2 regions of the Pseudomonas sp. NPDC089422 genome follow, and region 1 is predicted to be linked to the other one. Evidence: predicted binding sites of a transcription regulator. Region 1 holds the regulator's gene; the other holds the start of a gene.

Evidence for each region. Region 1 encodes FliA, which starts transcription of late flagellar genes. Its sites were predicted from a motif close to CTAAAGTTTNNNNNNNNNNNGCCGNTAA; they were not measured.
Region 2: a site for FliA is predicted at 4,007-4,034, ahead of ACIPZ8_RS13740 (methyl-accepting chemotaxis protein). Genes of this name have one in related genera too.

Annotation. Positions count from the first base shown of each region.
Region 1 is NZ_JBIVHW010000005.1:256,624-262,549, forward strand. Features, by position in the region: gene ACIPZ8_RS11850 (chemotaxis protein CheA) at 1-1,052, opposite strand, end outside; gene ACIPZ8_RS11855 (protein phosphatase CheZ) at 1,065-1,853, opposite strand; gene ACIPZ8_RS11860 (chemotaxis response regulator CheY) at 1,872-2,246, opposite strand; gene fliA (RNA polymerase sigma factor FliA) at 2,354-3,094, opposite strand; gene fleN (flagellar synthesis regulator FleN) at 3,091-3,924, opposite strand; gene flhF (flagellar biosynthesis protein FlhF) at 4,018-5,325, opposite strand; gene flhA (flagellar biosynthesis protein FlhA) at 5,337-5,926, opposite strand, start outside.
Region 2 is NZ_JBIVHW010000006.1:251,586-257,511, forward strand. Features, by position in the region: gene gbcA (glycine-betaine demethylase subunit GbcA) at 1-876, opposite strand, end outside; gene gbcB (glycine-betaine demethylase subunit GbcB) at 1,175-2,275, shown strand; gene ACIPZ8_RS13740 (methyl-accepting chemotaxis protein) at 2,319-3,944, opposite strand; gene ACIPZ8_RS13745 (hypothetical protein) at 4,220-4,450, shown strand; gene ACIPZ8_RS13750 (cell division protein ZapA) at 4,447-4,749, shown strand; partial or broken gene ACIPZ8_RS13755 (cache domain-containing protein) at 4,915-5,926, shown strand, end outside.

The DNA of each region.
Region 1 (5,926 bases):
GTGGTTTCCGCTTCGCTGGCAGGCTTTTCCGCGGCCGGGGCCGGGCTGCGGGCAGGCGCGGCAGGTTTGGCAGCGGCCGCAGCAGCCGCAGCCGGGGCTGGCCGGGCGACCGGTGTGCTTTCGGCCTTGGCGACAACCGGCGCAGCCACGGCGACAGGCGCTTCGGCAGCATCGGTTTCACCGGAAAACTTGCCCTTGCCGTGCAACTGGTCGAGCAACGCTTCGAACTCGTGCTCGGTGATCTCGTCACTGCTGGCGGGTGCGACAACGTTTTCCACTGCAGCGGTGGCAGCCGGCAAGGCATCGGCCTGGAAGGTGCCCTTGCCGTGCAACTGGTCCAGCAACGACTCGAATTCTTCGTCGGTGATCTCGTCGCTCACCGGCGCACTGCCATCGACCAGCGCTTCGGTGGCGGCCACTTCGGGCGAGAACTGGCCCTTGCCATGCAATTGATCGAGCAGCGATTCGAACTCGGCGTCGGTGATGTCGTCACCCGCGCCGCCCAGGGTCTCGCCCTGCAGCTGTTCTTCGGCTGCGGCCGCTTCGGCCTTGACCGCGTCGAGCGAGTCGAGCAGCTGCTCGAACTCGGTGTCGGTAATGTCCGCCTCGGCAGCCACCGGCTCCGGCGCAGCTTCGACCACCGCTGCCGGGGCGTCGGCGCTGGCAGGTTCCGCCAGGCGCGACAGGGCCGCCAGCAGCTCCGGCGTGGCCGGGGTCACTTCGCTGCGCTCACGCACCTGGCCGAACATGCTGTTGACCGTGTCCAGTGCTTCGAGCACCACATCCATCAGTTCCGCGTCGACCCGGCGCTCACCTTTGCGCAGGATGTCGAACACGTTCTCGGCAATGTGGCAGCATTCCACCAGCTCGTTCAGCTGAAGGAAGCCGGCGCCCCCTTTTACAGTGTGGAAACCGCGAAAGATCGCATTGAGCAGGTCGGCATCGTCGGGCCGGCTTTCCAGCTCGACCAGTTGCTCGGACAGTTGCTCAAGAATTTCGCCGGCTTCTACCAGGAAATCCTGAAGGATTTCTTCATCGGCGCCGAAGCTCATTAAACGTGCTCCTTAAAAACCCAGGCTGGACAGCAGATCGTCGACGTCGTCCTGACCGGACACAACGTCTTCACGCTTATCGGCATGAATCTGCGGACCTTCACCCCGAGTCGGATGTTTTTCTTGATCTTTTTCAGCGCGCAGCTGCTGGTGGTCATGTTCGATACCGGCAAAACGGTCGACCTGACTGGCCATCAGCACGAGCTTGAGCAGATTGCTTTCCACTTCGGTGACCAGCGCCGTCACGCGCTTGATCACCTGGCCGGTCAGGTCCTGATAGTCCTGGGCCAGCAGAATGTCGTTGAGGTGGCCGGCGACCTTGCGGTTACCCTCGGCGCTGAGCGTCAGGAAACTGTCGACGCGCTTGACCAGGTCGCGGAACTCCGGCGCTGCGACTTCGCGGCGCATGAAGCGCTGCCAGTCGACGCTCAGGCCTTGCGCCTCGGCTGCCAGCTCGTTGAGCACCGGCGTGCTCTCCTCCACCAGGTCCATGGTGCGGTTGGCAGCGCCCTCGGTGAGCTTGACCACGTAGGACAGGCGCTCGGTGGCGTCGGTGATCTGCGAGACTTCCTCGGCCTGCGGCATGCGCGGGTCGATCTGAAAGCTGACGATCGCGCTGTGCAGTTCACGGGTGAGCTTGCCGACTTCCTGGTACAGGCCACGGTCGCGGGTCTGGTTGAGCTGATGAATCAGCTGCACCGCGTCGCCGAAACGGCCCCGTTCCAGGCTCTCGACCAGCTCCTGAGCATGTTTCTTCAGGGTCGACTCGAACTCCCCCAAAGACGTCTGTGTTGATTCCATGGCGCCCCCTGACGTGACTCAGCCGTTGACGCGTTCGAAGATCTTCTCGATCTTTTCTTTGAGCACCTGGGCGGTGAACGGCTTGACCACGTAACCATTGACGCCGGCCTGGGCCGCTTCGATGATCTGGTCGCGCTTGGCTTCGGCGGTCACCATCAGCACCGGCATGGTCTTCAGGCGATCGTGGGCACGGACCTTGCGCAGCAGGTCGATACCGGTCATGCCAGGCATGTTCCAGTCAGTCACCAGGAAGTCGTAATGGCCGCTTTCGAGCATCGGCAGCGCGGTGGTGCCGTCATCGGCTTCATCGGTGTTGGTGTAGCCCAGGTCACGCAACAGGTTCTTGATGATCCGCCGCATCGTCGAAAAGTCGTCAACGATGAGGATTTTCATATCTTTGTTCAAGTAGACCTCCAAGCAGTCTCAAACGCGCTCGGCCCCGAGCACGCGTATTCATTCAATTCGGTACAACGTAGAAAACGACTGCAACGACCCTTGGCTCAACGCGCCCGCCATTCCCCCAGGCGGCTGCGCAGGCGCGCGGCACACTGGCTGTGCAACTGGCTGACACGCGATTCGCTGACCCCCAGCACCTCACCGATTTCCTTGAGGTTCAGCTCTTCGTCGTAGTACAGCGCCAGCACCAGGCGCTCACGCTCCGGAAGGTTGGCGATCGCATCGGTCAGGGCAGCCTGGAAGCGCTCGTCCTCCAGATCGCGCGACGGCTCGACCTGGCCACTGGCGCCGTCCTCGTGCAACCCTTCGTGCTCGCCGTCCTGCAACAGGTCGTCGAAACTGAACAGGCGGCTGCCCAAGGTATCGTTCAGGATCCCGTAGTAATCATCGAGACTCAATTGGAGTTCGGCAGCAACTTCATGATCTTTAGCGTCGCGGCCCGTTCTTGCTTCCACGGCGCGCATCGCGTCACTGACCATGCGCGTATTGCGGTGCACCGAACGCGGTGCCCAATCGCCCTTGCGGACCTCGTCGAGCATCGCCCCGCGGATGCGGATGCCGGCGTAGGTTTCGAAGCTGGCGCCCTTGCTGGCGTCGTACTTGTTGGCCACTTCCAGCAGGCCGATCATGCCGGCCTGGATCAGGTCCTCGACCTGGACGTTGGCCGGCAGGCGTGCCAGCAAGTGGTAGGCGATGCGCTTGACCAGCGGCGCGTAGCGTTCCACCAGCTCGAACTGGGCGTCTTTCGACGCCTTGCTGTACATCTTGAAGCCGCTCGCGTTCATAGCACAGGTCCTGCGCTGGTGGGTTGCACCAGGCGCTCGACAAAGAACTCAAGGTGGCCGCGCGGGTTGGCCGGCAGCGGCCAGCTGTCGACCTTCTGCGCGATGGCCTTGAAGGCCAGGGCACACTTGGAGCGAGGGAAAGCCTCGTACACCGCGCGCTGTTTCTGCACCGCCTTGCGCACGCTCTCGTCATACGGCACGGCGCCGACGTATTGCAGGGCGACGTCAAGGAAGCGGTCGGTGACCTTGGTCAACTTGGCGAACAGGTTGCGCCCTTCCTGCGGGCTCTGCGCCATGTTGGCCAGCACACGGAAACGGTTCATGCCGTAGTCGCGATTGAGCAGTTTGATCAGCGCGTAGGCGTCGGTGATCGAGGTTGGCTCGTCGCACACCACCAGCAGCACTTCCTGCGCCGCGCGCACGAAGCTGACTACCGAGTCACCGATACCCGCAGCGGTGTCGATCACCAGCACGTCGAGGTTGTCGCCGATCTCGCTGAAGGCCTGTATCAGCCCGGCATGCTGGGCCGGGGCCAGGTGCACCATGCTCTGGGTGCCGGAGGCGGCCGGCACGATGCGCACACCGCCAGGCCCCTGCAACAGCACATCACGCAGCTCGCAGCGCCCCTCGATGACATCGGCCAGGGTGCGTTTCGGGGTGAGGCCAAGCAATACGTCGACATTGGCCAGGCCAAGGTCGGCGTCCAGCAACATCACCCGGCGGCCGAGTTCGGCCAGCGCCAGGGACAGGTTCACTGAAACGTTAGTCTTGCCGACGCCACCTTTGCCACCGGTGACGGCGATCACCTGTACGGGATGCATGCTACCCATGTTCGTTGTTTACCTTGTCTCGCTTGGACCCAAGCCACACGCGGGGTAGCACTGCCAACCCCGGAATGTAGGTACTTTGCATACGCTTCATCCTCAACCTGCGCGCCGCGGGTTGTGGTAGAGATCAGCGAACATGTCGGCCATCGCCTCTTCGCTGGGCTCGTCCTGCAGCTGCACGTTCACCGCGCGGGTCACCAGCTGGTGCGGGCGCGGCAGGTGCAGGTCGTCAGGAATGCGCGGGCCGTCGGTGAGGTAGGCCACGGGCAGTTCATGACTGATGGCCAGGCTCAGCACGTCGCCGAGGCTCGCCGTTTCATCGAGTTTGGTCAGGATGCATCCGGCCAGGCCGCAGCGCTTGTAGCTGTGGTAGGCAGCGGTCAGCACCTGCTTCTGGCTGGTGGTGGCCAGCACCAGGTAGTTCTTCGCGGCAATGCCACGGCCGGCCAGGGTTTCCAGCTGCATGCGCAGGGCCGGGTCGCTGGCTTGCAGGCCGGCGGTATCGATCAGCACCACGCGCTTGCGCAGCAGCGGCTCCAGCGCGGCGGCCAACGACTGGCCCGGATCGACGTAGGTCACCGGTACGTTGAGGATGCGCCCCAGGGTCTTGAGCTGCTCCTGGGCACCGATGCGGAAACTGTCCATGCTCACCAGGGCCAGGTTCTGCGGGCCGTACTTGAGCACGTAACGCGCTGCCAGCTTGGCCAGGGTGGTGGTCTTGCCCATGCCGGCCGGGCCGACCATGGCGATCACGCCGCCCTCTTCGATCGGTTCGACCTGCGGCACTTCGATCATCCGTGCCAGGTGCGCCAGCAGCATGCGCCAGGCCTGGCGCGGCTCTTCGATGCCATTGGTGAGGTCGAGCAGTTCGCGGGCGATCGGGCCGGACAGGCCAATGCGCTGCAGGCGACGCCAGAGGTTGGCCTGGGCCGGTTTGCTGCCCTGCAGCTGGTTCCAGGCCAACGAGCCGAGCTGCACTTCGAGCAGCTCACGCAGGCCCGACAGCTCCGAGCGCATGGCGTCGAACAGGCGCGGGTCGACCGGGGCCGGAGCAGGCGCGGCAGCCGCTGCCGGGGCATCGACATGCGCTTCGATCAATGGCTCGGCGGCGGTCAGCGACTGGCCGGCGAACAATTGGCGGTTGCCTTCGCTGGCCTCGGCGCGGTTGTCCAGCTCGGCCTGGGCAGTGGCGATGCGCGACTGGGTCTTGCGCAGCTCTTCTTCCAGCTCGACGTTGGGCACGCGCGGGGCCAGCGCGGACAGCTTGTAGTCCAGCGCGGCGGTCAGCTCGACACCACCGGCGATGCGGCGGTTGCCGATGATGGCGGCATCGGAGCCCAGCTCATCACGAACCAGCTTCATGGCCTGACGCATATCGGCGGCGAAAAAACGCTTGACTTGCATAACCCACTACCTCAGCCGTTGGGGCCCACTGTGGCAACGATGGTGACTTGCTTGTTATCCGGTATTTCCTGATACGCCAGAACATGCAAATTCGGTACAGCCAGGCGGCCGAAGCGCGACAACATGGCACGGATCGGGCCAGCTACCAGAAGAATGGCCGGTTGGCCTTGCATTTCCTGGCGCTGGCAGGCGTCGATCAGCGAACGCTGCAGCTTTTCGGCCATGCTCGGCTCAAGAAGAACACCGTCTTCCTGACCTTGCCCGGCCCTTTGCAAACTATTGAGCAAGATCTGTTCCAACCTTGGCTCAAGGGTGATCACAGGCAGCTCGGACTCAACGCCGACAATGCTTTGGACGATGGCACGACACAATCCGACGCGCACTGCCGCCACCAGCGCGGCGGTATCTTGACTCTTGTTGGCATTGTTGGCGATGGCCTCGGCAATACTGCGGATGTCACGCACCGGCACTTGCTCTGACAACAACGCCTGCAGGACCTTGAGCAGCCCCGACAAGGAAATGACACCAGGCACCAGCTCTTCTGCAAGTTTAGGCGAAGCCTTGGACAATACCTGCAACAGCTGCTGGACCTCTTCGTGAC
Region 2 (5,926 bases), on a different contig from region 1:
GGCCTGCTTGCCGTCCATGGTCATCGACACGGTGCCCTTGAGCAGCGGCATGCGCACGATGCGGTTACGCAGACCATGGCTCTTGTGCAGGTACGGGATCTTCTCGGCTTCCCAGGCGGCGGCGGAAGCGGCCACGTGGTCCTTGAATTCCTGGCTGGCGCGCGGGTCGTTGGTGTCGTCCCACTCCAGCAGGGTCTGCAGCAGTTCCGGGTGCGAACCGGAGCAGTGGTAGCACTCGCGGTTGTTCTCCAGTACCAGCTTCCAGTTGGCCTTTTCCATCAAGGTGGTCTGCACCGCCACCTTGGTGTTTTCCATGTCGTACGGTTCCATGTAGTGGTCCAGGGTGGCCAGGAACTCGTCGATGGCAGGCGGGTTTTCCGCCAGGCTGATGAAGATGTAGCCGCCGGAAACCTTCACATGCACAGGCTTCAGGCCGTATTCCTTCATGTCGAAGTCGGCGCCCATTTCGGTGCCGGCGAACAGCAGGCGGCCGTCCAGCTCGTAGGTCCACTGGTGGTAGTGGCAGACCAGCTTGGCCACCTTGCCCTTGTCGCTCACGCACAGACGCGAGCCGCGGTGGCGGCAGACGTTATGGAAGGCATGCACCTTGCCTTCAGCACCACGCACCACCAGGATCGGGTTCTTGCCGATCTGCAGGGTGATGTAGTTGCCCTTGGCCGGGATCTCGCAAGTCATGCCGGCGATCAGCCATTCCTTCTGGAAGATCTCCTGCATGTCAATCTGGAACAGACGCTCGTCGGTGTAGAACGGCTGGGGCAGCGAGTAGGTGCGCTCGCGGGTCTGCAGCATCTCGGCGGTGGCCTTGCGTGCAGGTTCCAGTGGATCGCCCAGGCTCAGGGTTGCGGTGACGTCCATCGTGTATTCCTCGGGGCCGTGTGCGGCCGGCAAAAGGTGGCTAATCGTTGTTGTGGTGCCGCAAGGCTGCTCTTCTGAAAAAAACAGCGAGTTGTTTTGCCGTGGAGTGTGCGTCCGAAGACGCCACGAACCGTATCCATGGGCGACATGGCCGATTTGAATTACGACGCGCCAGCCCTTGCAGCGCGGGGCTGGTCGCGATGAGCACGCCGATGTCGCTGGCAGGAATGTACGGCGCTCACGGGTTGAGCATTATCGGAGCCATGAAAAGGGCCATAGTCGGCCGCTGGAGATGAACATGTCCGATACCTTCCTCAATCCGGTCACCACCCAGACCTGGGCCAACGGCCGCCACATCGTGCGCTGCGTCAAGGTCATCCAGGAGACCTGGGACGTGCGCACCTTCTGCTTCATGGCCGACCAGCCGATCATGTTCTTCTTCAAGCCCGGGCAGTTCGTCACCCTGGAGCTGGAGATCGAAGGCAAGCCGGTGATGCGCTCGTACACCATCTCCAGTTCGCCGTCGGTGCCCTACAGCTTCTCGATCACGGTCAAGCGCGTGCCGGGCGGGCTGGTGTCCAACTTCCTCCACGACACCATGCACGAAGGCGCCGAGCTGCCGGTGCACGGGCCGGTGGGGCTGTTCAACGCCATCGACTTCCCGGCAGGCAAGGTGCTCTACCTTTCCGGTGGCGTGGGCATTACCCCGGTGATGTCGATGGCGCGCTGGTTCTACGACACCAACGCCAACGTCGACATGGTGTTCGTGCACAGCGCCCGTTCACCGAAAGACATCATCTACCACCGCGAGCTGGAACAGATGGCTTCGCGCATCCCCAACTTCAGCCTGCACATCATCTGCGAGAAGCACGGGCTGGGTGAGCCGTGGGCGGGTTATCGCGGCTACCTGAACCAGCGCCTGATGGAGCTGATCGCGCCGGACTACATGGAGCGCACGATCTTCTGCTGCGGCCCGACGCCGTACATGACGGCGGTCAAGCGCATGCTCGAGGCGGTTGGCTTCGACATGAAGAACTACCATGAGGAGTCGTTCGGCGCGACGCCGGCAGAGGCCAAGGCCGATGCCGTGGAACATGCCGAGCAGGCGGCCGATGCGCCGGAATTGGATGCTTCGGACCTCAACCTGGTGGAGTTCATCGGCAGCGAGAAGAGCATCCGCGTCGCCCCGGGCGAGACCGTGCATGCGGCGGCGGCGAAAGTCGGGTTGATGATTCCGAAGGCCTGCGGCATGGGCATATGCGGGACCTGCAAGGTGCTCAAGCTGGGCGGCGAAGTGGAGATGGAGCACAACGGCGGGATTACCGAGGAAGACGAGGCCGAGGGCTACATCCTGTCGTGCTGCAGTGTGCCGAAAGGGGATGTGCGGATCGATTACTGATCCGAGATTGCCGGCGCCGCAAAGCGGCCCCGGCTTTCTGAAGTCAGGTACGGAAGCGCGCTACCAACCCATTCAAATCCACCGCCAGGCGCGACAGCTCGGCACTCGCCGCGCTGGTCTGATGCGCCCCGGTAGCACTCTGCACCGACAAATCATTGATGTTCACCAGGTTGCGGTCCACTTCCCGCGCCACCTGGGCCTGCTCCTCGGCCGCACTGGCGATCACCAGGTTACGCTCGTTGATCTGCGCCACAGCCCCGGCAATGGTATCCAGCGCCATGCCCGCACCCTTGGCGATGTTCAGCGTCGACTCGGCGCGCTCGGTGCTGGTGCGCATCGACTCTACCGCCTGTTCGGTACCGCCCTGGATGCTGCCGATCATGCGCTCGATCTCGCTGGTCGACTGCTGGGTGCGATGGGCCAGCGCCCGCACTTCATCCGCCACCACGGCAAAACCACGCCCGGCCTCACCGGCACGCGCCGCTTCGATCGCGGCGTTCAGCGCCAGCAGGTTGGTCTGGTCGGCCAGGCCGCGGATCACGTCGAGCACCTTGCCGATGTCGCGCGATTGTTCGGCCAGGTGGGTGATCAGCTTGGCGGTGGCCTGCACGTCACCGCTCATGCGTTCGATGGCGCCCACGGTTTCCATGACCAGGTCACGACCGTCGCCGGCCGAGCAGCTGGCTTCGCTTGAAGCTTCCGACGTGCTGACCGCATTGCGCGCGACTTCTTCCACGGCACTGGTCATCTCGGTGACGGCCGTGGCGGCCTGTTCGATTTCGTTGTTCTGCTGTTGCAGGCCACGGGCGCTTTCGTCGGTGACGCAGTTCAGCTCCTCGGCGGCCGAGGCCAGCTGGGTGGCGGAACCGGCAATCAGTTGCAGGGTGTCGCGCAACTTGTCCTGCATGCGGGCCATGGCGCGCTGCAGGCGGGCCGCTTCGTCGCTGCCTTCGGCGCGGATGACCTTGGTCAGGTCGCCGTCGGCCACCTGTTCGGCTGCCTGCAGTGCTTCTTCGATCGGCTTGACGATACTGCGGGTCAGCAGGAAGGCGCAGAGGAAGGTCAGCACAGTGGCGGCGATCAACAGGCCGATCACCAGGGCGAAGGCGGCGGCGTACTGGCTGGCGGCGGTTTCATTGGTGGCGCGGGTCTGGTCAGTGTTGATCTGCACCAGGGTGTCCATGATCTTGTTGATCTGTTCGGAGTTGGCCAGCAGGTCGCGATTGAGCAGGTCACGCAGTTCGTCCAGGCGGTCGGCCTGGCTCAGGCTGCGCATGCGCGACTCGAGCTGGCGGTACTGGTTGAGCAGTTGGGTGTACTGGTCGAAGGCGGCCTGCTCGTCGGCGGCACCAATCATCGGCAGGTAGGCCTGGCGGGCACGGTCGATCTGGGCGTTGCGCTGGTCCAGCAGGTTGAGGGTATCGCGCTGGGTTTCCGGCTCGCGGTTGAGCAGCAGGCGATAGGACAGGGTGCGCAGACGCAGGTTGAGTGCCGTCAGTTCATCCAGGGTCTTGATGCTGGGCACGCTGATGTTTTCGATGGCCACACCGGCCTGGCGGATGTTGCCCATCTGCATGAGCGAAAAGATACCGAGGCCGAGCATGAGCACGCCGATCAGGGCGAACCCGAGCAACGCGCGCGGGGCGATGTTCATGTTGCGTAGAGACATGGGGAAGAATCCAGGAGGGAATATGGAGGCGCGGTCCGTGCGACGAAATATGACCTACCTGTCTATCGGTCGTGACTGATGAGTCTTGAGGCTGAGCCAGGGAAAATGTGAGCCAGCTAACTATTTACCTGACCGGCGGTTGATCCAGGTCGGAACAAGGGGCCCGATACCCTGTCAATCTGCGGGGTAGAAACCTTAAGAATCCGATATTTAATGGCGGGGGCTCACGCTTTTCTTTATCGTGTGCGCCCTTTGCAACAACCCGAGATAGACCCATGCTGGAAGCCTCCCTGAATCAACTCGAGCAACTGGTCAGCGACCTGATGCAGAAAAACGCTCAACTCACCGAGCAGAACACTACCCTCGGCCAGGCTCTGGCCCAGGCCAAGGAAGAAAACGAAACCCTGCAACTGTCGCTGATGGAGCAGGAAGAGAAACACGGCGCCACCGCTGCGCGCATCCAGGCGCTGGTCGAGCGCGCCAGTGCCGGCGTCGTCGGCGCATGAGACTGCAAGCGCAGCCGATCAATGTCGTGTCGATCCTCGGCAGCGACTATTCGATCAAGGCGCCCGAAGGCCAGGAAGAAACCTTGGCCCAGGCAGTGCGGATGCTCAACACCGCGCTGAACGAAACCAAGCGCCAGTACCCGACCCTGATCGGCGACAAATTGCTGGTGCTGGCCGCGCTGAACCTGTGTTCCAAGCAGGTTGAACTGCAGAAGGAACACCAGCAGACCCTCGAGCGTACCCAGGCGCAGATCGACGCCACGGTGGACGCTATCGTTCGGACCATCGCTGAGTCCTGATTGAATGCTGGGGCTGCAAGGCAGCCCCAGCGTCCCATGCATTGTTCCAGATCACTGGATTAACTGAATACGCAAGTGTATACACTTCTCGCAAAACAATAATGAGCGGGGAGCAGGGGCATGCGTATCTGGCGTAAGAGCATCCAGTGGCAATTGATTGCAAGCATGGGCGCCGCCCTGCTGGCGAGCATTCTGGTGGTGGTGATCATCTTCACGGTGGCGCTCAACCGTCTGACCGAGCGTTATCTGCTGGAAACGGCCTTGCCGGCCAGCATCGAAGCAATTCGCAACGACATCGAGCGCATGCTTGGCCAGCCCCTGGTGGCTGCGGCTGACATCGCGGGCAACACGCTGCTGCGTGACTGGCTCGCCGGCGGTGAGGATCCCGCTCAAACGCCGCAATTCCTGGAGTACCTGCAGGCTGCCAAGCAACGCAACCATGCATTCACCACGCTGTTCGCCTCGACCGAAACCGGCAACTACTACAACGAGGTTGGCCTGGACCGCGTCCTCAGCCGCGACAACCCCAATGACAAGTGGTTCTACGGCTACATCGACAGCGGCGCCGAACGCCTGGTGAATATCGACATCGACCATGCCACGGGCGAACTGGCGCTGTTCATCGATTACCGGGTGGAAAAGGCTGGCAAGCTGGTCGGCGTGGCCGGCATGGGCCTGCGCATGACCGAGCTGTCGAAACTGATCCACGATTTCAGCTTCGGCGAGCACGGCAAGGTCTTCCTGGTGCGCAACGACGGCCTGATCCAGGTGCATCCGGACGCGGCCTTCAGCGGCAAGCGCCAGCTCGCCGAGCAAATGGGCGAGGACGCAGCCAGGGCGGTCATGGCCAAGGGGGGGCAACTGCACAGCGGCCAGTTCAGCCGAGACGGCGAAGACTACCTGGCGCTGGGGTTGCCTTTGCGCGACCTGAACTGGACCTTGGTGGCCGAAGTGCCGAAGGCAGAAATCTACGCGCAGATGCGCCAGGCGGTGTGGCTGACCAGCCTGATCGGCGGCGCGGTTGCGTTGATTTCGCTGCTGCTGGTGGTACTGCTGGCGCGTGGGTTGGTACGGCCGATTCGCCGCGTCACCGCTGCGCTGGTAGAAATCGGCGGCGGGAGCGGGGACCTCAGCCATCGCCTGGACGATGCCCGTCAGGATGAACTGGGTGATCTGG